Regions from separate parts of the Polycladomyces abyssicola genome, predicted to be linked through region 1. Evidence: riboswitches for the same ligand, from Rfam matches in the RefSeq annotation. Region 1 holds a riboswitch; the other holds the start of a gene.
What was found. A riboswitch is a leader RNA that binds a small molecule or an ion and turns the genes downstream of it on or off. The one in region 1 is predicted to bind cyclic di-AMP.
Positions count from the first base shown of each region.

Region 2: another riboswitch for cyclic di-AMP. It lies ahead of sleB (spore cortex-lytic enzyme); the one in region 1 lies ahead of KI215_RS03320 (protein-S-isoprenylcysteine O-methyltransferase).

Region 1 is NZ_AP024601.1:655,023-667,037, reverse strand. It holds gene KI215_RS03340 (menaquinone biosynthesis decarboxylase) at 1-1,765, shown strand, start outside; gene yunB (sporulation protein YunB) at 2,138-2,881, opposite strand; gene KI215_RS03330 (FAD-dependent thymidylate synthase) at 2,984-4,474, shown strand; gene KI215_RS03325 (hypothetical protein) at 4,630-5,373, shown strand; gene KI215_RS03320 (protein-S-isoprenylcysteine O-methyltransferase) at 5,476-6,054, opposite strand; cyclic di-AMP (ydaO/yuaA leader) riboswitch at 6,233-6,412, opposite strand; gene KI215_RS03315 (SDR family oxidoreductase) at 6,816-7,583, opposite strand; gene KI215_RS03310 (isoprenylcysteine carboxyl methyltransferase family protein) at 7,855-8,448, opposite strand; gene KI215_RS03305 (type III polyketide synthase) at 8,450-9,520, opposite strand; gene KI215_RS03300 (hypothetical protein) at 9,726-10,307, shown strand; gene KI215_RS03295 (hypothetical protein) at 10,363-10,842, shown strand; gene KI215_RS03290 (MFS transporter) at 11,126-12,015, shown strand, end outside.
Region 2 is NZ_AP024601.1:2,545,014-2,557,028, reverse strand. It holds gene KI215_RS12840 (hypothetical protein) at 1-220, shown strand, start outside; gene KI215_RS16370 (helix-turn-helix domain-containing protein) at 402-503, shown strand; gene KI215_RS12830 (hypothetical protein) at 543-1,022, shown strand; gene KI215_RS12825 (DUF1963 domain-containing protein) at 1,074-2,129, shown strand; gene KI215_RS12820 (hypothetical protein) at 2,756-3,079, opposite strand; gene KI215_RS16135 (hypothetical protein) at 3,205-3,333, shown strand; gene KI215_RS12815 (GNAT family N-acetyltransferase) at 3,456-3,986, opposite strand; gene KI215_RS12810 (hypothetical protein) at 4,051-4,503, opposite strand; gene KI215_RS12805 (hypothetical protein) at 4,869-5,390, opposite strand; gene KI215_RS16365 (hypothetical protein) at 5,560-5,748, shown strand; gene KI215_RS12795 (HAD family hydrolase) at 6,002-7,141, shown strand; gene KI215_RS12790 (superoxide dismutase) at 7,440-8,057, shown strand; cyclic di-AMP (ydaO/yuaA leader) riboswitch at 8,193-8,342, shown strand; gene sleB (spore cortex-lytic enzyme) at 8,345-9,073, shown strand; gene KI215_RS12780 (FMN-dependent NADH-azoreductase) at 9,249-9,884, shown strand; gene KI215_RS12775 (alpha/beta-type small acid-soluble spore protein) at 10,026-10,313, shown strand; gene KI215_RS12770 (MGDG synthase family glycosyltransferase) at 10,455-11,576, shown strand; gene KI215_RS12765 (fumarylacetoacetate hydrolase family protein) at 11,644-12,015, shown strand, end outside.

The DNA.
Region 1 (12,015 bases):
TTTACGATCATTCTTGAATACACTGCGAAAGGAAAATGATCTTGTCGAAATTTCCGTTCCCGTCGATCCCTATTTGGAATTGGCGGAAATTCATCGACGGGTCATAGCCGAAGAAGGACCGGCATTATTGTTTAGCCAAGTAAAAGGTTCGTCCTTTCCTGTCGTGACCAATTTGTTCGGCACCACCAGGCGGGTGGACCTCGCGTTCGGTCCGCGACCGGAACAATTGATGAAGCAAACGGTGGCACTGTTGCACGAATTGCTTCCACCCAAGCCACAAACCTTGTGGAAACAACGAAAACTGCTGTTCGACCTGCTCAGGGTGGGGACCAAAACCGTTTCTTCCAACCGGGCTCCCGTGCTGGAAGCGGAGCAGCCGGAAGTGGATTTGAGCCAATTGCCTGTGATCACCTCCTGGCAGGAGGACGGCGGTCCGTTTATCACACTGCCACTGGTCTATACGCAACATCCGGAAACCGGCCAACACAATCTCGGCATGTACCGGATGCAGATCTTCGACCGCCGAACCACCGGGATGCACTGGCAGATTCACAAAGGGGGCGGTTTTCACCACCACGAAGCGGAGAAGCGGAACCAATCCCTGCCGGTGCGGGTGTTTCTGGGCGGGCCGCCTGCATTGATCGCTTCCGCCATCGCACCCGTACCGGAATCGTTGCCGGAGTTGATGCTGGCTTCCCTCATTTTGGGAGAAAAACTGCCCGTCGTTCGGCCGGGCACCAACGGATACCCGATCATCGCGGAAGCCGAATTCGTCCTCTCCGGTTATGTGCCGCCGCACGAGCGTCGTCCGGAAGGCCCGTTTGGTGATCACTACGGGTATTACTCGCTTAAACATGACTTTCCCGTTTTCCACGTCCAATCGGTACATCACCGAAAGGACGCGATTTACCCGGCGACCGTGGTGGGCAAACCCAAACAGGAGGACTACTATCTCGGCGAATTCCTGCAACGTCTGCTCTCGCCCGCCTTCCCGTTGGCCATGCCGGGAGTCAAGGATTTGTGGACCTATGCGGAAACCGGGTTCCATCCCCTGGCTGCCGCCGTCGTCCGAGAAAGTTATCGGCGGGAAGCATTGGCTCACGCCTTCCGTATCCTGGGCGAAGGCCAGTTGACGCTGACCAAGTTTTTGATCGTCACCGATCAGGTTCTGCCGCTGGACGATTTCCCCCGGTTATTCGAAACCGTGTTGGAGCGGTTTGATCCCGCGGTTGATCTGCTCATCTTCGGGAATACCTCGATGGATACGCTGGATTATACGGGCCGGCGGTTCAATCATGGAAGTAAAGCAGTCCTGGTCGGCGTCGGCGAACCGGTACGTACGCTGCCTGCCGAGTATCGCGGCCCGGAACTGCCCGGGATTCGTCAGATCCGTCCGTATTGCAAAGGGGCACTGGTGGTTGAAGGTGAGCCGTTCGAACAAGATCCGGAGTTGGCCCGCCGCTTGGCCGAATCGTACGGTGATGCGCTGAGTGAATGGCCCTTTGTCTTTTTGGTGGATGACATCCGTGCGGCAGAGGGGCAAACACCGTTCCTGTGGACGGTCTTCACCCGGTTCGATCCGGCTAACGACATCTATGCCCGAGCGGAGCTGGTGCGACACCATCCGAACTACCGCCCGCCGATCGTAATCGATGCCCGCATGAAGCCGGGTTATCCCGATGAACTGGAGCCGGACCCGGAGATCGTGCAGTTGGTTGATCGACGGTGGAAAGAATATTTTCCACAAGGATTACGATCCCATTGAATGGACACCTGCCATTCTGGAAATAGTGGGCCAGAATTTCCCGTCGCAAATGGAGGGCGTATCCGGACTTATCCGGATACGCTTTTTTCTGTCTCGCGCAAAATTCTACCTGATCCGTCCGATCCAACCGGGCTTTAGAGTGTGTCTGGTGTTGTCCACAGTGCTTTCCCAGCTCGCTCCACCTGCGCCCTACAGGGAGGCAGATGATGACCGCTCCGACCCGGTCAGCACAGGTCGCGGGCAGGTACGCTTCGCTTTGAGGAAATTGCCCGCGATTTCAATCCTGCGCTTCCCGAGTCTTCGCTCAGTCGGTGCTTGGTCAGTCGCTCGTCTGGGAAAACATTGCTCCCTTACGAAATGACCAGACACCCCCTAATTATTCCCCTTCATTTTGATCTGCGGCATCGGCACCTGGGGTGATGAGCCGCTCTCGGCTTTTTTCAATGCGCCGTTGTAATAGTAAAATTGCGGCACGTCCCCCATCATCCACGCCGTCGCAATCGGAATCTTGGCCTCAACGACGGTGGGTTCGGTTGAAAACGGAACGACCACGCTCATCTCGGCGTGCACTTTCAACATCATCGTTACCATTACCGTATTGACTCCTGCCGACTCCATCTTCGGTTCGAAATCGACGATCACATCCCCTTTGGGCCAAATTTCCACCGGAATCCGTGGTCCGTAATCAGCCAGGATGTTGCTTTGCAACACTTGCCCCAAACTAAGGCTGATCGGTTTGTTTTCGAGATGATGCAGAGTCCGCGTCACCTCAGAAGTGGTCTGTGTATATACCCGCTGTTGCACCTGCTGATTGATCGTGATCCACGCCACTTGCCCGTCCGCGGCTTTTTCCACTTTCATGATGCGGTCAAGGTCACCGCCCATTTTCAATTGTTGTTGTACCCCTTCCAAAATCGCCTCCGAAGCGATCTTTTTCACTTCGGTCTGGGCGATCGTGACCAAGGTGGGATGCAGGTGTTTCTCCAACAACCACAATGTCTGGTACAACACGGCAAACAGGATGACCAACGCCAGAAACCATGCTCCCGATTTTCTGCGCCGCCTCAATCCCTGAGGTCTGAGGCGCAGCCGCAATCGCCACCTTCGAAACCGCATCGTTATCCCTCCTCGCCCCACTTCTATGCAAAAAACCCCGTCCACTTGCCGGGGTTGTTTGATAGAATGAAAAAGATGATCGTTAGTGACGGAGGAATGAACATGACAACGCAAAACATCGACTTGTCCCGATACGTGTCCAATCTGGATAAAAATGTATATACCATCTTCAATTTGCCCGAAGAAGTGATCGCGGTCATTTTTGCATATGTCAGCCGCAGTCCGGCCAGTTTCCGTGACAATCTGAAAAAACTGCTGGCTGATGGGGAGTTGGCGATGGACGAGACGTCCGGCGGCATGACCGGTTTTTACTCGGAAAAGGCTGCCCGCTTCCACGAAAAATGGGTGGTGGGCTACGGTCACAGCAGTGTGGCGGAACATGCAGTCGCCCATGTGGGAATCGAAAAGATCAGTCGACTGGCATCGGCCGAATTGGAACTGGCCAACAGTTTCAACAGCTTTACCGAGTACAGTCAGCGATATCAACGGCCCCGACGTGGCGACTACTTCATCCCGGAGGAACTGGAACAGGACACCGAAGCGAAACAAGCATTCATCCGCCTTAACGAAACAGCCTTCGACATCTATGAACGGTTGCTCAGCGGACTGATCGACTATCTGAGTCGCAACCTCCCCCGTCAAGAAGGCGAATCCGACAAACGGTTCTCGGTTCGTGTGGAAAAAACGGCGTTTGAAGACGCCCGATACGTATTGACACTGGCTACATTGACCAACCTCGGCATGACCGGTAACGGACGAGCCCTCCGCGACACGATCGTCCGGCTTCTCTCCAGCCGCCACGCTGAATGCCGCCGATTGGCCGAGGAGATGGAGCGGGAAATCAGCCGGGTCATCCCGACATTGCTCAAACACGTCCAACCCAATGACTATCTGTTGCAGACGCGGAATGACCTCACCGACCTGTTGCCGGAATCTCCTCATCAGACGGAGGATACGGGGAGGAAGAAACCGTTCGCCCGGTTCGTTCAGATGCCAGACTACAACAAGGCCTTGACGCAAACGGTGGCCCACTTGATGGTGAGCGAACGATCGATGACTTACGCGCAGGCGTTGGCTGTGGCTGAAGGACTCTCTCTCGAGGAAAAGGAGCGAATCGTCGATACTGCGCTCCGACACCTGCGCTTCTTTGACAACCCCCGGGACGAATTCCAGCATGTGACCTACATCATGGAACTGTTGATCTCGGAGGCCAACTGGCACCAACTGCTCCGTCACAACCGGCGGACGCATTTCTCCTACGGTGAACCGACGGTCAAACTTGGATACACCATCCCGCCGCATGTGGAAGCGGCCGGGCTGACCTCAATTTATGAGGAAGCGGTGTTATTGGCAACGGAAACATATGAGCGCATCGCCGCCCGTTTTCCCGAATCAGCCGCCTATTGCGTGAGCAACGCGCACCATCGTCCCGTTACCGCCACCGCTTCGCTGTGGGAGCTGTACCATCTCATCAACCTGCGCACCTCACCGGAAGCACAGTGGGACATCCGCCTTACATTTGAGACATTGCATCGGGAGCTGCAAGAGAAACATCCTGTGTTTGCCCGCTATGCACAACGACGATTGGGCTGAAATTGAAAACGCCCCCGATCTTCGGGGGCGGACAGCTTGATAAAAAAGATGCGCCTTCCATTCCGATATGTCATTGCCTGAGCCAGAAAAAGCGCCGATTTTGGAATTCGCAGAACGAACCCATGACAATATGGTGTAGCGTGGAGGGAACGGCATTGCTTCTATCACTCAAACAAGATTGGACGTTATGGACACAACAGGACTGGGTGGATGCTGCACAGATAGTCAGTTCTGTAGGGCAAGTACTCAGTGCGGTTTTGACTTTGGTCACAGTCTTTTTTGCTTACAGTCAGATCAACCAGGCAAGGAAGGACGCACAACCTGAGGTAGCGATCTTTATAGCAGAAGACCGACGAAGACACTCGATTGATATTATCCTGACCAATGTGAAAAGTCTTCCTGTTTTTGTGAAGACCTTTATGTTGCGTTATTTTGATCAATCAGGCAGAGTGATCACGATTGGACGCCAGCAACTACTGAGAAAAGGGTATATCAATCCCTATCATCGAGTAAACGATCCGAAAAGCTTACTCGGAATGGGTAATACCTACAAAGTGACACTACATAGCCATTGTTTGAATCCGAGTACCATGATGTCGGAGACTTCTCACATCCCTCGAAGAGCAGCAGCACGCCTGAGAGGAATCTTCACGAGACTGTTAGGGTTACGGCATGCCAGACATCATCATATTGCAGAATTGCGTTTTATCACACCGGGCGTACATCCTGATCCAACAGTGTACTTTTACGCAGTGATTCATCACGACGTAACCATAAATTATTGGGTTTATGCCACCACAAGAAAACTCAAATCGCATGATGATATCAAGAAAGCGGGGATTTTGGTCGCAACTTACGCCATGCCCGATTACAGTAAACAAGTGGCCAAATTCCACTAGTTGTAAGATCAATCAAAAAGCCATTGGGTCTATGAAGTACTCCTTCGTATGTTTCAATGGCTTTTTTGTCTCTGTAGCAAGACACTCTAAGGAAAAGCCCTATTATTTCCAAAACCGGCGTGGTATAATTCTACCCGTTCTACTCATGTAAGATTGATACTCTTCTCCAAACTGATCGAGCATCATTTGTTCTTCTCGCGGTACACGCAAGAAATACATTATCATCAACGACAAAAAAGGGGACCACCCTGCTATCCAGTTATGCAATAACAAAACTTGGGCGACTCCCCACATCAAACTAGCTGCATACATAGGGTGCCTCACATATTTGTATACTCCACTGGTAATGAGTTGATGTCCTTTCCTCAATTCAAGAGTAGGAGACCAGTTTCGTCCTAAATCAGCGTGGGAACGCCAAAATAGCCAGAGGGCTACAACGGAGAATACTACTCCAATCCATCCCGCCCATGATGGAAGCTGATAATCGGCAAAACTCAATAACGGAGTGAAGACATAGATGAGTGGAATGACTAACATCCCGACGGACATCAGAGAGAGTAGGAATATCTCTAAAATCGTTTTACGGCTGTCAACGATCTGATTCGTTTTAGTCTGCCTACTAAATGGAGCGCGAATAATGGACATTGTTACCAGACCCGTAAAATAGATGATTTTGAACATACTTTGTCCTCCCTCAACATCTTTTCGTGATGGATGGCAGAAACCCATTACAAAGTTAGGGTTATTTCCAGCCTACTCGCACGAAAGTGATTACCAGCAACAACAGAAAAAGCCACGAGAAGGGTATCTTCACGTGGCTTTTTTTGGCACAGCAAAAATAGCGTGCTCCCGCGCGTTCACTCCCCCTCTCAAAACGCTTACGAGGTTAGCTGACGGATTCGGGTGGCTGAGAGTCACCCTACCCAGGCATGGAAAAAATCCACCCCGGGATTCACCCCATGCAGTCCGTGACAGATCACCACAGTCTGCAGTTGGTTCCCCCGCTCCCGCGTATCGCAGGACTCAGCGATTTACGAGGATATATTGATTATGAATTGAGCTCATCATACCCCCTCTAATCACATGTTGTAAAGTATAATAAACAGGCGCGGAATCAACCGTGCCAACGAAAGGTATGGACTATGTGCTGAAAGAGAACTTTCCCGAATAGAGAGCTTTTGTTTGCTGAACAGCGAATGACTATTCGGACTTAGCACTGAACGGAGCCAAGGCAAGGATTCGCTATCATTCATTTTCTGATACCACTAAAGATCAGATAAAACAAGGGATGCTCAATCGGGCATCCCGTTTCTTTCTGCATTACTTGTGAGGTATCCACTCCACACTAAAAGGTCAGTCACAAGACGCGGCTAGTTTCTTTTGGATCTAAGCGTTTTTGGCGCTTGTCGAACATGTGCCAAAAGAAAATCGGGGCGTACGCTTTATTCCGCATAAATCATCTTCACCGTCATGCCGCCATCGACTACGATGTTGGCTCCCGTCATGAATCCCGCCTCTTTGGAAGCCAAAAACAGTACCGCTTGTGCGATGTCGTCCGGCCTGCCCACGCGGCCGACCGGATGCTGGGCATGGTCAATTTCCCTTAGTTTCTCGGGTTGGCGTTGACTGCTTTTTTGCCAAGGGGAGACGTCGATCCAGCCCGGACTTACCGCATTGACACGGATCTCGGGTCCCAGACTGACGGCCAACGCATGAGTCAACGCCAAAATGCCGCCTTTGCTGGCGGAATACGCCTCGGTATGGGGCTCCGACATCAGTGCCCGGGTGGAAGCGATTTGGATGATGGCCGGGTCTTCTCCTTTTCGCAGCAAGGGTACCCCGTATTTGGCGCACAAGAAAGCCCCTGTTAGGTTCACCCCGATTACCCGGTTCCAATCCTCCAACGACAGCGTCTCGATCGGACCGTTTCTCATGATTGCCGCATTGTTGACCAAAACGTTTAACTTGCCTTGCTCCCGTTCAACCCGCGCCATCAGCGATTGAACCTCTTCTTCCCGCGATACGTCGATGGGAACGAAAAACGCTCGTCCTCCTTCCGCTTCGATCCAACGCCGGCATTCTTCCCCCGCTTCCTCATCCACTTCGGCGATGTACACGATGGCGCCTTTTTTGGCAAAGGCATGGGACAAGACACGTCCGATTCCCTGTCCACCACCTGTCACGATCACCACACGATCATTCCAATCCATCGGCCCGCCTCCTTTTCGATGATTGAGGCGTGCCCGATACACGCACGTTGATCCAGGTCAGCCCGTTTGGATAACAGGCCACCCCTCTCCCGGTTCAGTGAATAAGCGGACACGCCCCACAATTCGCTGGAGAAAACGATCCTTTCTCGGATCGTTATTTTCCCTTTTACGATACAATTGTACCGTGTTTTTTCTCTTTCTCCCAAACATCATCCGCACTCTTCCGCTTCACAGCCCGTCCCCTCATTCTTGATCACCCGGCAGTGCCACTTTACGTTCGCGATCGCCCGTTCGAACCCGTCCATCCGGGAATGAGCCGATGATGTTCCGCCATCTCCCGTTCATAGTCGGTCAGCTCCGCCCAAGCACGTTCCTCCGCCGGAATGCGGACCCGGGTCAAGATCCACCAGTTGAGCACCGAAAAAAGAAGGGCCGTTCGATACGCACCGAACAGAAGCGGCAATGCCAACAATTCCATCATAACCACCACATAGTTGGGATGCCGCAGAAAACGGTACGGTCCCTTCATCACCGGCCGCATACCCGGTACCACCCAAATGCGGACATTCCAAAACGGCCCCAATGCGCGGAGAACCCAAATCCGGCACACTTGAGCAGCCAGAAAGAAAATGAGTGGAATAGGCCACCAAATCGGCGGTTCGGCTGAAAAAAGCACCTTTTCTACGATTAAGGAGAGAAAAAACAACCCGTGCATCCCTGCAATCAGGGGAAAATGTTCCCGTCCGGCTTCCACCGCTCCCCAAGATCGTAACAGTCGACTGTTGCGATGGGACCAAGTCCATTCCGCCAATCGTTGCATCAATACCACCGAAACGGTCAACCAAAACCAATCATTGACAGACATCTCACCTTTCCTCCCATTGCAAGAGCACCAATTCGGAGCTGAAACCGGGTCCCAATGCCGTCACCAATCCATACTCCCCGGGTTCATGCGATTCCCGCATTTCACGCTCCAGCACGAACAATACGGTGGCCGATGACATGTTGCCATAATTCCGCAACACTTCCTGTGCATGATGCAATTTTTCCGCCGGCAAATCCATCGCCTCCCGATAAGCCTGCAACACTTTCAAACCACCCGGATGAGTAATCCAACGGTGGATATCACTGCATACCAACTTTCTGCGCGCCAAAAAACGATCCACGTTGGGACGTACCTCCCGGCGAACGATGGACGGGATGTCCTTGGAGAACACCACCTGCAACCCGTCGTCACACACTTCCCATCCCATGATCTCCAACGAATCCCGCCAGGTGGTACTCATCGCATCCAACAATCGGGGTCCGCTTGTTGGCCGGGGCACTGTCGCGCGATCCCCCACCAGCAACACCGCCGCCGCTCCGTCGGCGAAAAGGGAGGAAGCGACCAGATTGCTTTTGCTGCGATCCTCCCGGCGAAACGTTAACCCGCACAACTCCACGGTCAACAACAACACCCGCGCCTCCGGATACGCCCTGGCCGTCTCCATCGCCCGCGACAATCCGACGGCACCCCCTGCACATCCCAGACCCCAGATCGGCGTTCGCCTGACGTGCGGGTTCATACCCAACCGATTGATCAAGTGGGCATCAATGCTGGGAGTGGCCAAGCCGGTAGTGGAGACGAAGAGAAACACATCCACCTCGTACGGCTCGAGACCAACCCGATCCAAGCAACGACGCACCGCTGCTTCCCCCAACCGGCACGCTGCTTCGATGTAGGCTTCATTCCGGTCAGAAAACGAATGGTCTTGTTCAAACCACTCCCGCGGCCGGCTAAACCAGCGTGTCTGAATGGCTGTACGATCAAAAATACCGAGTAAGCGGTCCACATCGGAAAAGGAATCCCGAAATAAGTGCCGAGCAAACTCGCGTACTTCCTGTTGATGAATGCTATGGGGCGGAACCGCCGTTCCCACTGATACAATCGTTCCCACGTCATTCTCTCCTTTGACGACACATCCTCTCTATATAGTTTTCCAAAAACAAGAAATCCATCCCTGACGAATTGGAGGTCAGTTGATAGCAAAGTCTGCGGGTAACTCTTTTCTTACAATTCCGACTCGTCCTTGACACTATCCAAGGGGAACAGTAAAGTAGGGAAGGAATCCATTGATGTTTTGAAAAAAGCGGAGGTGCACGATGTCCTGCAACAGCAGAAGGTTTGCCGTTTTGATGCTCCTCCTATCCGTATCGTTGACAGGCTGCGGTTTGGTTCCGCTCCCCGGAACCGGGAAGTGGCATTCACTAGCGTCCGAGCAACCACAGGAAGAACCGAGTGGGGAATTTATCGAAGCCGTCAACAACGGTTCAGGTGCGGATCCGGAGGGAGCACAAGCGGCCTCTACTTTCTATGATCAGCCTTGGTTTGAAGCGGTCGATTTCATCAACGAACCGCCGATGATCCACGGCGGGGTATGGTATTATACCCAAGCCAAACATCCCAACAATTTGGATGACGATTTTATCTGGGATGAAATGGACGTTCTCTACATCCAGCTGGGGGACAACCGATACAGAGGATACGACGCCAAACCGGTGGCGCTGGAATTGATCAACAACCAGGTCGCCCGCGTCACCCTGCATCTGGAGAAAAAGGATGACACCTTTTCCTCAGACCAGCCGGAACCCGCCCGCACTTATATTAAAGTGAACAAAGGCACACTCAAAGGAAAAAGTTTTTTGGTCATGGACGAGAGTGGCCGCAAATTGAAAACCCGATAGCCTGACCATGAAAGTATCAGCCGGGAATCACGCGTGAGGGAGGAAGCATACGCACGTGAACAAAGCCATCATCCGTTGTTTTCTCGTACTGATGGGAACATTGATATTATTGAGCGGATGCAATTTGAAAGCGGACAAAGAAGCGTCAGCTCCGAAAAATCCGCCTTTCAAAGTGCCGTTCGAATACAACGATTGGTCGGATGTTCCTTGGCCTGCCAAAGGCGGTATCTGGTATTTTACGAAAGAAAAACATCCCGGCAATCTCGATACACACGGGGATTGGGACAACGACGACATTCTCTTGATCCAGCTTTCGGATAAAAAGTATTACGGATACACACTGGACCCCATCTCCGTGGAAATCGTGGGACCGGAAACGGTCAAAATCACGTTGGACCTGAACCATAACAACTCCACGTTCGGTGATGATCAGTCACGCCCGGCGCGCGTGTTCATCTCCGTGGCGCGCGGTGTGTTGAAGTATAAAAAGTTTCTCATCGTTTCCGAGGAAGGCAAGAAATTGAACACCAAGTGAACGCTTTTTGACAGCGATATAAAATCCGGTTTCCCAAGCATCTGGGTCGCCTTGATCCATATGCCCGGGTGTTTCCTCACGGATGTAAAAAGAGTCGGGATCTCTATGCCCCGGCTCTTTTTAATCATCAAAATGAAAGAAAGGAATGAAAGACCGTAGATTGAATACCTTTTTACCAGGATGGGGATAAGCGTGTTCGAGGATCTTTTAGGCCTGATCCCGAATACATACTATATCTTATATTCTATTTTCATCATTGGAAAGAGGAGGATTTTAAAGAATTATGAAAAAACGGGAAACCAAAGCCCTAGTGGCCAGTTTGATCGGTAGTTCCATCGAATGGTTTGACTTTTTCTTATATGGAACGATGGCCTCTCTCGTATTTAACCAGCTCTTTTTCCCCAATTTTGATCCGGTTGTGGGATTGCTCTTATCTTATGCTTCATTCGGAATTCCTTTTTTTATCCGGCCGCTCGGCGGAATTATCTTCAGCCATATCGGCGATAAAATCGGCCGCAAGAAAACATTGGTTCTCACTCTTTCTTTGATGGGGATTGCAACCGTTTTCATCGGTCTCCTCCCTGATTACAAAACAATCGGGATCTGGGCCCCCATCCTGCTCACGGTACTGCGCCTGATTCAGGGACTGGGCATCGGCGGTGAATGGGGCGGCGCCTTGCTGCTGGCCGTTGAATACTCCTCCAAAGATAGGAAAGGCTTTTTTGGCAGCGTGCCGCAGATGGGCGTCACCATCGGAATGTTGCTCGGAACTCTGTCCATCAGCCTGATGACTCTGCTTCCGGACAGCCAATTTATGTCGTGGGGTTGGCGAATTCCCTTTATTTTGAGCGCCATTCTGGTATTCATCGGATTGTGGATCCGGAACGGGATTGATGAAACGCCCGAGTTTAAAGAGACGCAAAAAAGCGGCAAGATCGCAAAGGTCCCTCTCTTTGATACACTGCGTTATCAATGGAAATCCGTCTTGCTGGCAGTGGGTGCAAAAGTGGTGGAAACAGGTCCGTTCTATATTTTCTCGACGTTTATCATCTCTTACGGAACCGGCCACCTCGGCTTTCCCAAAACAACCGTATTAAATGCGGTGACCATTGCCACACTGATCACGACCATTACCATCCCGTTTATGGGCAAATGGTCCGACCGGATCGGCCG
Region 2 (12,015 bases), 1.3 Mb from region 1:
TACAGACGCGAAACGCTTGTGGTTCGGTTCAGTTGGTTGGGGTTTACTTGCAATCTTTTATTGGTTGGATTATTACAATAAAGCAGAAAAAGTGAAGAAATGTAAAATTTTCCAATCAATTCTTTCAAAAATAGAAAAAGAGAAGAAATGGAAACTTTTCCAAGCAATTCTTTCGGCTGCACTCTCCATTTTATGTCTTTGGTTAATAAGTGTATCTTAAACCTTTAAAAAATAACCCAACTCAGCGACTATGTCGCTGGTTTTTCATACCGATTCCAAAGAGAGGTTTCCAAGAAAAAACCCGTCTAGGGCTTGTCCGGGCAAAAACTTTCGTCAACAAAAAACACAAAAAGGATGCAGATCCCAGCTCTCAGGCATGATAAAGGGGAGGAATTCCGTAGATGAAGGACTCCGATCTTTCCATCCAGGAAATTTGTGAAACGCTTCAGGTGTCCAAGGCAACACTTTATCGGTATCTAGGAAAGAGAAAGCCGTCCAAATAAATAAAGGCCCGGAAGAGCCTAGTAAAAGGGGAATGGACATTGGAAAAACGTCTGATCGGTCATGTCCCTGTAGATTGTGCGATGCTGGTTATTTGTGATCCCATCAATTATGGTGTCGAACCTCCTAACAGAGGCGACGTTCAAGGTGTTGAGTTCTGGGGTAAAGGTGAAGAGATCGTCAGAGAAGAACTTCAAAGGCGAGGATACAGAGTCACAGTGAAAAACGGAACCTATCGGATCGAAACGACCGATAAAGCGGAAGCGGATCGGTTGAAAGAAATCATCAAACAGATTGCTCAGGAAAAGGAAACTTTCATCATGACAGACATCCGGGAAGACAGCGCTTATTGGCGGATTTGTGATGCCGCTTACAACGAAAATTTGGGTGGTCCCGTGGATGGATTGGACGGCGTTTTGGCAATTTCGACCATGGGCGACGGGTATTTCCCGGTTTACGGGTATTATGATGAATATGGCTTGGTCAAAATCGAAATTGAGATCATGGCCCCGGATGAATAGTGAGACAGACGTTTGTGTTCCACCTAAAAAAGTGAGAAAAAGGAGAAGAATATGGAGCAAGGGGTTTCCTTAGAACAAATCAAACTACTTATATCATTCAACATGACTCAAGATGAGAAAAAAAAGCTGTGTCAATATATCATGCAATTACCTCAATCAGAGTTGATCAGCCTAGCTAGACAGGTAATGGAGTTAGAAGATGAATCCCATATACAGGAAATTCTAGCACTGCTAGTAAAAATCAGACCTTCTTCACTGAGTGAACTTCAAAAAGAATGGATTGATAAAGAGCAATTCTATCCTGGAACTTTATACCGAAAAGCAAATGCAGAGGTTCGTACTCTTCTTCTTCAACGAATGGAGGAGGCTTCTTCCCTTGATTCTTTGACAGTTAATCATTTATTACTATCACTTGCTTGGGTAGGTGATGAAGAAGTTCAGCGGCAGTTTTCTCTATGGAGGCAGAACCCACCATCTTGGGCTGATAAGCTATGTATCCCTCCCGAAGAGTATTCATATGAAGCAAATTGGAAATTAGATGAGAATGGAAAGAGACAAGATTTAGTCTATGAAGAACATATCTATACTGCTGCATTAGCAGCACAAAAAAATATTTGGTTAGAGGAAAGGTGTCAATGCTGTGGTTGGAAACTAGCAGTTCTATTTGATTTGGACCTTTCTAATCCTAAGTTGCATTTTCTAGGTATGCAAGGAAAATATCTTCGAATAGCTACTTGTATTCAATGTACATGTTATTCCACTATTTACACAGAAGTAGATGGGGATGGGAATGTAAGGTGGAGTTTTTATAACGAGAAACCAGAATATTGTTATCACCAACCTGATGGTAACTACGAAGATTTTGGGGTGACCTGTTTTGATGTAGGACCTAAGCAAGAAGCATGGGAAGAACTTTATTTTGAAGAGAAATCTAAGATTGGTGGATATCCAGTATGGATTAATGATGCTTATTTCCCTAATTGTCCACGTTGCCAAGAAAAGATGCCTTTTATCGCACAGCATTATGAAGAGGGCCAAGAAGGACTTATTTACGTTTATTTATGTAGCTCCTGTGAGGTTGTAGCAACCCACTATGATCAAACATAGATAGGATAATAAAATGCCTCTTGAAGAGGCTGAGGCTATTGACAAACCCAGCGGAAAAACTGCTGGGTTTTGTATAGGGATTGGAAGAAAATAGAGAAAATCGGACAAAGATCACAAACTATTCTCTTCCGTTTTCTTTTACATGGCTGCATGATCATTAAGCTTTTTACAGTAAGATCTCATCACTATGGTATAGATTAAAGACAGGAGTCCAAAAATCACAGTACCTAGAAACCCAAATACGATCCAACCGTGAATCCAATGTTCACCGCTAACATCGACCATGTTGCCGCCCTGCCACACTACCAAACAAAAGAGAAACATTCCGTAAAACGGGATTCCGCCTTGAAGTGCGACATTAAATCTTTTGGTCGTATCCGGACTAAGCGGGACGACGACCCGATGAAAATAATACCGGAGATAACGAATACCCAAAAAAATAATTAACCCAAGTAACAATAACCACACCAGTAAACTTGTTACAAATCCTGCTTTGTGATCAAATCCAGATATTAGAGACAAAAAAATTCGAGCGAAAAGGAGAACTCCGCAAACCAGCGAAAAAAGGAAGTGTGGAATAAACAGTTTAAAAAACCGAATCAATTTAGTTCATCCCCCTGTCAGGTTCAATGATGATGTTCGTGGCCGGTATGAGTTTTTGTGTCAGGAACGGATGAGTTTATTGTTTGAGAAAAATATTTGGTATTCACCACGAGACCATATTTCGTTGCCAATTCATTTATATACTCTTCTTTCATCGATTTCGAGACATCCATAATATAATCGGTTTTCACTTGATCTTTGACCGCTTCATACGGTTTTTTCGTCCATTTTCTTTCTTTCAGCCAGACAATCACATCGTGATCTCCGGCATGGAACTGAACAAAATCATTCACCCCTGTGTATTTCAATGCTTCTTTCATATCTTCATTCAAATCTTTTTCTTTCACCCATGTTTCCTTGAGCGATTCAGGTTTGATACCATATTCTCTTGCCGCTTTGACAAAATCTCCTCCATACTGTCGGTACGTTTCAATGAATGCAGGTTCTTCATCGAAATCGGGATATTTCCGTATTGACGTTGATTGATGAAAAAGACTATCAAGCAGGGGTGGAGAGATTGGAAACGGAATTCAACAGCGATCCCGAAGCTGGCATCGTACAGGATTTTGCAGAACTGCACTTGATTGCTGTGAAAAAATAGACTACCCGATTCAAAAGTCTCATATGGCCCCCGGAGCCTAGGGCCGAGCCCTCTGGCTCTCCGTAGAGACCATTACCGTTGGTGTCATCTTCTGATTTCGACAAAAAATGCGTTGTGTTTCACTACAGGTTATCTTTTAACTTTCGAATATCAGACCATCCGTAGGCGACTTCTATAAGTTCCTTTCCAGCAATCGTAATTGTGCTCTCACGGATATAGATACCTCCAAGAGCCTCATAAAAGTAACGGGAATCATTTTCTGCCAAGACCCACACAAGCATCGAGCGAAATTGTGTCGCAAGGTGATCAACCACTGCTTTAAAAAGTAGTTTACCAATGCCTTGTCTTTGAAACTCCTTTAGCAGATATATAGCGTACAATTCACCGTCGTAACCGGGTTCGCCAGAACGTTCACGTCCTCCACCTGCGAATCCAACAATTGTCCCGGACTCATTTTCCGCAACATACAATTTGTGTTGATTGTCGGCTTGTTGTAGTCGCTTAATCCATCTTTTCTCACTGTCGGAATAAGACATGTTGATTAGATATTCATTTGGAACAATGGAGTTGTAAGTAGTACGCCAACTATCGACATGAACTTTTGCAATAGCAGAACAGTCATTGAGCGTCCCCTCACGGATTCTAATTGCCATAAACACACCTCCATCTCGAATAACTCCGTCCAGAGTTCACGCAAAATAGGGGAAATAACCTATTTTACTTAGAGAGATTTGTTTTTTTTGAAATGAAATCAAGCCATAGTAGATCCACCAACCAAAATAAAAATGCAGGTACAATTGCAGATAGTGAAATAAATAACGAAAAGACACTATTAAACATGAGAGGGAGATCAGAAGGCTTAGTTACAGCTACAGCTAAAGTAGGCAAAATAACTCCACCAATTAGATGAATGACCAGAGAGAGAAGTAGTTTGCTGGACTTTCTATTTTTCGAGTATTTTTGACTGATTAATTCTGCTACGACCGAGATAATTGGAGCATAAATAAAGAGAATGGGTACACCAAAAATCAATATATAAGCGATGCTCTCCATCATTTCAATACCAACAACTACTGAATTAAATAAAAAATAAATTAAACAGAACACAAACAGTAATGATGCCACGATTAGCTTTCTAACTAATAATTTCCTCAAAGACCATAAATCCATCTTTCTCCCTCCAAAAGATTGATTGAAATCAATTTCAACAAAAAATTCTTATAACCCTTGTAAATCAGGGTTTGTAGTGAGTGGCCCAAAAAAAAGAAGGAATCGTTGCCTAACCCTTTTGGGCGCTTATCTTTCTTAGTCATTACACAATACCCCTAACGAAACCAAAATTAGGAATAAATATTCCCCTTGATTGGGGGTTAATCATAGTATTGAGTAACTAGCTTCCCACACTTCACCTCCACAATATCGTGGAGGTTTTTATGGTTAACCATGAGAGCACTCAAACTTCGATCCCTTCAAGCATAGGGGTCTAATTCTCTTTCCCCCAGACATTTTTCATGCATCATGCTCGTTTTTCAGTATTAAAACTGAACATAAGTGAGGCACTTCAACCGGTTCATTTGGAAATGCTTCTTCCAACAACGATCGCATTTCCCTGTCAAATACATTCCTGATCTCATTCGAAAACCGGCTGTACCATGAAATGTCCGGATCCGCCCACACCAATACTCGTGGGAAAACGGAACAACATACTCCCATTGCCAACCGGCGGTCCATTCAAAACCGGCCGCTTCCCATTCGTCAAACCAATTTCTAGGAAAACCTAGCAAACGTGAGGTCGCCTCCGCTTTGGAACCTGCTGGTTTGACGGCTCCATTCCTGTATTTTTGTGCGATTTCCAGCGTTTTCAAGTACAGGGGATGCGGTTTTTTAGGGTGAAATCCCGAATCCATCACAATCAAACAGCCGCTTTCTTTGAGAAGTCGCTTCGCTTCGGCAATGGCTTTGACACGATCAAACCAGTGCCATGCCCGCAGTACAGTAAATTGCTGGCGGTACCCCAACAAGGTAACCGCACCAAGGAATGAAATCATTTTCCCCATATAGGTTTTGACTTTCTGTAGAAAAGAAAACTGATCGTAGACAAGATCAGAGTAAAGATAGAGAACCCAACCGCAACGGCAACTCCATCCTCATCCACCATACCAGGATATTGGTAAAGGCTTGCAAGGTAACTGGTGGCTAGATTGACACTCCACGTCCGGTGCCCCGCTGGCCGCAATGTCCGGTACGCCGCTGTTCCTCACTCCATCCGACAGGTTGCACTCCTATGTGGAAGCTCACCTGTGTGAAGTGAGGTCGCAGATCGGTCCGTTGAATACTGTTTACCTATTTGGCGGAACGGGTTCCATTTCAACAGCAATTGAGAAAAGGATGAAATGGTATTTGGGGTATGAATGAGATGAAGCCACCGTGGATGGATATGGATTTCCATACCAGATGAAGCGAGAAGCCCACGGGATCAAAGGGAGTACCTGTGGTGCTTCAGCCGTATAGGCAAGTCACCAACCTTCCGTTTCGGTTCATCATGAACCGATGCGGAAGGTTTTCTTTGTTAACTGAATTCATACAATGAACAGTTGGGCTTTGATGCGATCCTCTGGTAAAGTAAAAGGAAGTAAGTAAAAAAGAGGAGGAAGAGTCGTTGTACCGGATGATCTTGTTTGACGTGGATGGGGTATTTTTAAGCGAGGACCGATGCTTTGACGCTTCCGCACTCTCCGTGTGGGAGCTGCTGTACAATCCCCGTTATTTGGGATTGCGGGGAGATGTGTTTACCACACAACCATCCGAGGAAAAAATCCGTCAACTGCGCCAGTTGGTGTTTGACAGCGACCGGGTGCTGGATTGGATCAAAACGCGGGGGATCAACTCCAACTGGGATATGGTACAGATGACGTTTTCCCTGCAGTGGCTCCGCTTGCTGAAACAAATTCAAGCCGAGCGGCCGGAGTGGGTGGCGGAAGCGATGAGCGGCCCCGTCACAGCCGATGTGTTGCGCCAGTTGGGCGGACGGTTGCGTGAAGCGGGCATCATGTATGAGCCGCAGTTTGACGCGTTCATCCCGGCATTGGCCGAATCCAATGTCACCAAACAGGAATTGATCGCGTATTTCAATACGTTGGCGAAAGCGTGGTTGGGTATGGAAACCGAGGCGTTCTCGCCCAAAAGCGCGTTGTGGGAGCTGGGGCGTCATGTGTTCCAGGAATGGTATCTGGGTGACGACCGATACCGGCAGGTGGAAGACAAGGCACCGGCCACACCGGGCAAAAACGGATTTTTGCACCAGGAGATTCCGCTGGCCGATCCCCGGAAGATTAGACAAGTGCTGGACGGGTTACGGAGAGAGGGTATCGTGTTGGGATTGGGAACCGGCCGTCCGCTGATTGAGACGGAAGTGCCGCTTACCGCCCTCGGATTGTATGATGCGTTTGACCCGGAACGGATCGTCACCGCAGATGATGTGATTCAGGCTGAACAGGCGCACCCGGAACATGCCCCGCTCGGTAAACCGCAACCGTACACATATTTAAAAGGATATTTCGGTCGGAGCAAAGCGGATGCAGAGGTGCTCACCGTCGATTTGCCTTTGTCCAAAGGCGAAGAAGTGTTGATCGTGGGGGATTCGATTGCCGATTTGTTGGCAGCCCGAAAAATGGGTTGCAAGTTTGCAGCCACGTTGACGGGATTGACCGGAGAGGCCGCGCGAGCCAAGTTTGAGGAGTTGGGCGCCGATTATATTGTGCGCGATGTGACAGAATTGTCTCGCGTTATCAGCGGAACCGGACGGTAAACCGACGTTTGCAACAAAGTGATAGCCTGTCCGATCACCCTTCAGGTGGCCATTTTTTCCCAAGTGAAGAATCGGAAAAGCGCAGGACTCTATCGCGGGCATTATCCTGTTGAGTGAAGCGTACTATGCCCGCTTCCTGCGATTCCGGTTCAGGATTCTCAACAAAAGTCCACTTTTCATACATTTAAGTTGACTATAATTCCACGTTTTTTGCATAATAGAATCGGGAAGGATAAAAACTGCCCGTCCTTTTTCGAAGAAGAAAAAGGACCAAATCCTACATATTGGAGGGTGAATCATGGCCAAGCACGAACTGCCTGCATTGCCGTATGCCCATGACGCGTTGGAGCCGTACATCGATGCGCAAACGATGGAAATTCACCATGGCCGGCATCACGCCACATATGTCAACAACTTGAATGCGGCGTTGGAAGGTCACACCGCCTTGGCGGAAAAATCCATTGAAGACTTGTTGCGCAACATTGACCAAGTACCGGAAAGCATTCGTACCGCTGTGCGCAACAACGGAGGCGGTCATGCGAACCACAGCCTGTTCTGGCAAATCATGAGTCCGAATGGTGGCGGTGAACCGAGCGGGGAGCTGGCTAACGCGATCAACCAAGCTTTCGGCAGCTTCGACCGATTCAAAGAAGAATTCACCAAAGCGGCAACCACCCGTTTCGGTAGCGGTTGGGCTTGGCTGGTCGTGAAAAAAGACGGTTCCTTGGCCGTGACGAGCACACCGAACCAAGACAGCCCGCTGATGGATGGCGACACGCCGATTTTGGGCTTGGACGTGTGGGAGCACGCCTACTATCTCAAATATCAAAACAAGCGTCCGGAATACATCAAAGCGTTCTGGAACGTGGTAAACTGGGACGAAGTCGCCAAACGGTACCAAGCGGCGCGCGGATAAAAAGGACGGAAAAAAGCACGGTGGGGAAGATTCCACCGTGCTTTTTTGTTGTGTAATTTCCAAGGAAATACATACCTTACATTCTAATCATTTTCGCTTGAAAGGTTTCCATATCCAACTTATAATGGTCAACGTGTATCAGACAGGCCGAATCTCCGTGTCGGTGTTCGGCGCGGGGTACGGGGGATGCAATCATTGTTGGGGTGAAGCCGCCATTTCGGCGGCCGGGATTAACTCCTTTCCCGAACCCGTCAGCTAACCTCGGAGGCTTTGAAAGGAGGCATAACATGTCTATTTGGAAAAAGTGGGCGTGGTTGCTCACTGGAGCAGTAGTTGCGGTGATCGTTGCAGCGGTTCCGTTTGGAAGCGGAAAGGCGGAAGCCGCTGCACCGACGATGATACAATACGGCAGCAATAACGGAGATGTCTGGGATTTGCAATATCGCTTGCAACAGCTGGGGCTGTACCGTGGCAAGCTGGACGGTATTTACGGTTTGAAAACGGAAAAAGCGGTTATCCAGTATCAGATTCATCATAAATTGCGAATTGATGGCATTACCGGCCCCCAAACGTGGGGATCGTTGAAGCGGCATACAGTGTCCAAACAGACGGTATCCAAAAAAGCACACAAGCAGCCTCTTCATTCTGTAAATTCCCGTTTTTCTAAAAAAGACATTTCGTTGATTGCACGAGCTGTATACAGTGAAGCACGAGGTGAACCTTACAAAGGGCAAGTGGCTGTAGCCGCTGTAATTTTGAACCGGATTGATTCACCGGAGTTTCCGAAAACAGTAAGCGGTGTGATTTTCCAAGACGGTGCGTTTACGGCGGTACAGGACGGGCAGTTCTGGTTGAGCCCCAACAGTACAGCCTATCGCGCTACGATGGATGCGATCCGAGGATGGGACCCGACAAACGGTGCACTGTACTATTTCAACCCGGACACCGCAACTTCTGATTGGATCTGGTCTCGCCCGCAAATCAAAAAAATCGGAAAGCATATTTTCACGAAGTGACGAGGAAAAGCCCGTTCCCATGGGGGACGGGCTTTTCTTATTGAGTAAAAACCGGCGTGTCCGGAAATATTTTGAGAGGAGATGTTTATTTATTTTTAGCTTGACAAAAGTAAGTATATAAATGCATAATATCAACGTAACTAAAGTTAGTTTAATGAAAGGAAGGAAGGCTCACATGGCGACGGTTTTGTACATCACTGCCAATCCCAAACCGGAAGATCAGTCGTTCAGCCTGCAGGTGGGACAGGCATTTTTGAATACCTACCGGGAGGCCCATCCCGAAGATAAAATCGTCGAGTTGGATGTGTACAAACTGGACATCCCCTTCTTGGACGAAGATGTTTTCAGTGGTTGGGGCAAATTGCAACAGGGAACCGCGTTTGAGGAATTGTCTGCAGAAGAGCAGAAAAAAGTGGGACGGATCAATGAGATCGTCGATCAATTTGCAGAAGCGGACAAATACATCTTCGTCACCCCGATGTGGAACTTCAGTATTCCTCCACGGATGAAAGCGTATATTGACTCCATCTGTATCGCAGGCAAAACATTTAAGTACACCGAAAACGGTGCAGTCGGTCTGCTGAAAGGTAAAAAAGCTGTCCACATCCAAGCGCGTGGTGGCATCTACTCCGAAGGCCCGACAAAGGACTTCGAGTTCGGTGACCGTTATATCCGCGCCGTCATGTCGTTCCTGGGTGTGGAATCGGTGGAATCCGTCATCGCCGAAGGCATGTCGCAATTCCCGGACAAAGCGGAAGAAATCAAGCAAAAAGCCATCCAACAAGCACGCGATTTGGCCAAACGCTTCTAAGTACAATGGAACAGGGAAATTTGCACACCCCCCTCTCAACCCCCAATTTGGACGACCGCCCAAACGGGCGGTTTTTTCCTTTTATTGTCCACCACATCATTTGTTCCCCCTGATGGGACACTATTTACAGGGGGTGGAAACATGGCTCGAAAACGGAGAAGGCGATTGTTGGTGCCCGAGTCGCGACCGGCCCTGGAGCGGTTGAAAGCCCAAGTGATGAGCAGAGAATTGGATGTAGGACCGCTGTCGCCCGACCAGGTCAAAATGGAAGTGGCCAAACAAGTCGGTGTGCCCCTCAAACCCGGTGACAATGGGGATTTGAAAACGTCGGATGCCGGCAAAATCGGCGGCACCATCGGAGGCCTCATGGTACGGGAAATGGTCAAACTGGCGCAGGAGCAGCTGGCGCGCCAACGATCCCAGCCCTGAGCGACGGCCCAAATGGGCCGTCCAATCTGTTTCATGATTGTTAAAGATCGATCAATTTTTCACGAGATATTGATGAGACACGAGACGGATCGGACCGTTTTTGTCATAATGATAGAGGAGTGGGATTGAGGAGGGCGCCAAATGGAACGTGTGTTGCTACTGTCGATGGGATTTGGTGCCGGGCACAACTCAGCGGCACAAGCATTGTTGCATGTGATGGAAGAGCGAAATGCGCGAGTGATGTACGTCGATTTGTTGGACTGGATACCGACGAAGGCACATCCTCTCCTCCAAACCGGGTATCACCGTATGTTGAACCGGTTCCCGGCAGTGTATCACTATCTGTATGATTGGACACATCAGTCCCGTTGGTTTCGTTATGTTTCCGGTGAAGCGATCAAGCGGGCGGGGTGGATGATCCGGCGCCAACTGGTACGGCGACTGTCCCAATTCCGTCCGACAAAAGTGGTGGCGACTCATCCGTTCGCATTGATGTGGTTGTCTTCCCACTGGCGTCGCATCCCTTCATTCTGCGTGGTGACCGATTATGAACTTCACCCCATTTGGCTGTCGAGTACACCTGATGTGTTGTGTACGGCCAGCGGGATCTCGGTTCCTCCACAGGCGCAACGGCGTTTGTGGCAATCTGCCACCAGGATTATCGAGACAGGTATTCCCGTGAGACGGGAATTTCTCCAAAACGCGCCGAAACAAGAGGCACGACGTTTGTTGGGATTGAGCCCGGATTGTCCGGTAGTGTTGGTGATGGGCGGCGGGGAAGGGATGGGACCGGTTCGCGAAACCGTGCGGGAATTGGAGAACGCAGGCCCCATTTGCCAAGTCGTGGTGCTGACCGGAAAAAATGAGGCCCTGATGTATGAGCTGACCCGTCATTCTCTGCCACCCCACATTCGTGTTGAGGGGTTCCGACCCGATGTTCCCTTGTTCATGGATGCGGCAGACTTGTTGATCACCAAGCCGGGCGGACTCACCATAACGGAAGCGATGGTCAAACGTTTACCCATGTTACTGTTAAACGCATTGCCGGGGCAGGAAGAGGCCAACCGACGATACCTGCTGCGCCATCGAGTGGCGGAAACAGTTCAGTTCGGTCGTTTGTCGCAACAGATGAAGCGTTGGTTGGAGTCACCGGCCCGTCGGGAACATGCTGCCCAAGTCATGTCGAAACTGGCATCCGGAAATGCAGCAGATCGGATCGCTGATGAAGTTTTGCAACCAACACGTCACCGGGCGTTGCGATGATCTTCCCGCAAAATGGATTGCAAGCATCCGTTTTTGATGCATATGCTGGGAGGAGAGGAGTGGTTGGATGCGTTTGGTGACGTATGTGATCAAAGAAGACGTCTTGAACATCCGGTCAGAAGTGCATGGGGATGCCCGGATCGGTTGGGTGCAGGATGGGTACGTTTGGGATATCGGTTTTGCTCAGGAATGGGCCATATTGGAAAAAGGCATTCCGTTCCCCCGTGCGCTTCCGACAGATATGGTCGCGTTCCTGGAAACAGGGGCGAATGGGCTTGTATGGTTGCGTCAAGTGATCGATGCTTGCCGGGGTACACAGCCTGATCAAGTGAAAGTGGAGGGGGAACCGGTGGCATTGTCGCTTGCGGAAGTCCGCTTGCTCCCGCCAGTGCCCAGACCGCCCAGTTTTCGCGATTTCTACGCATTTGAACAACATGTC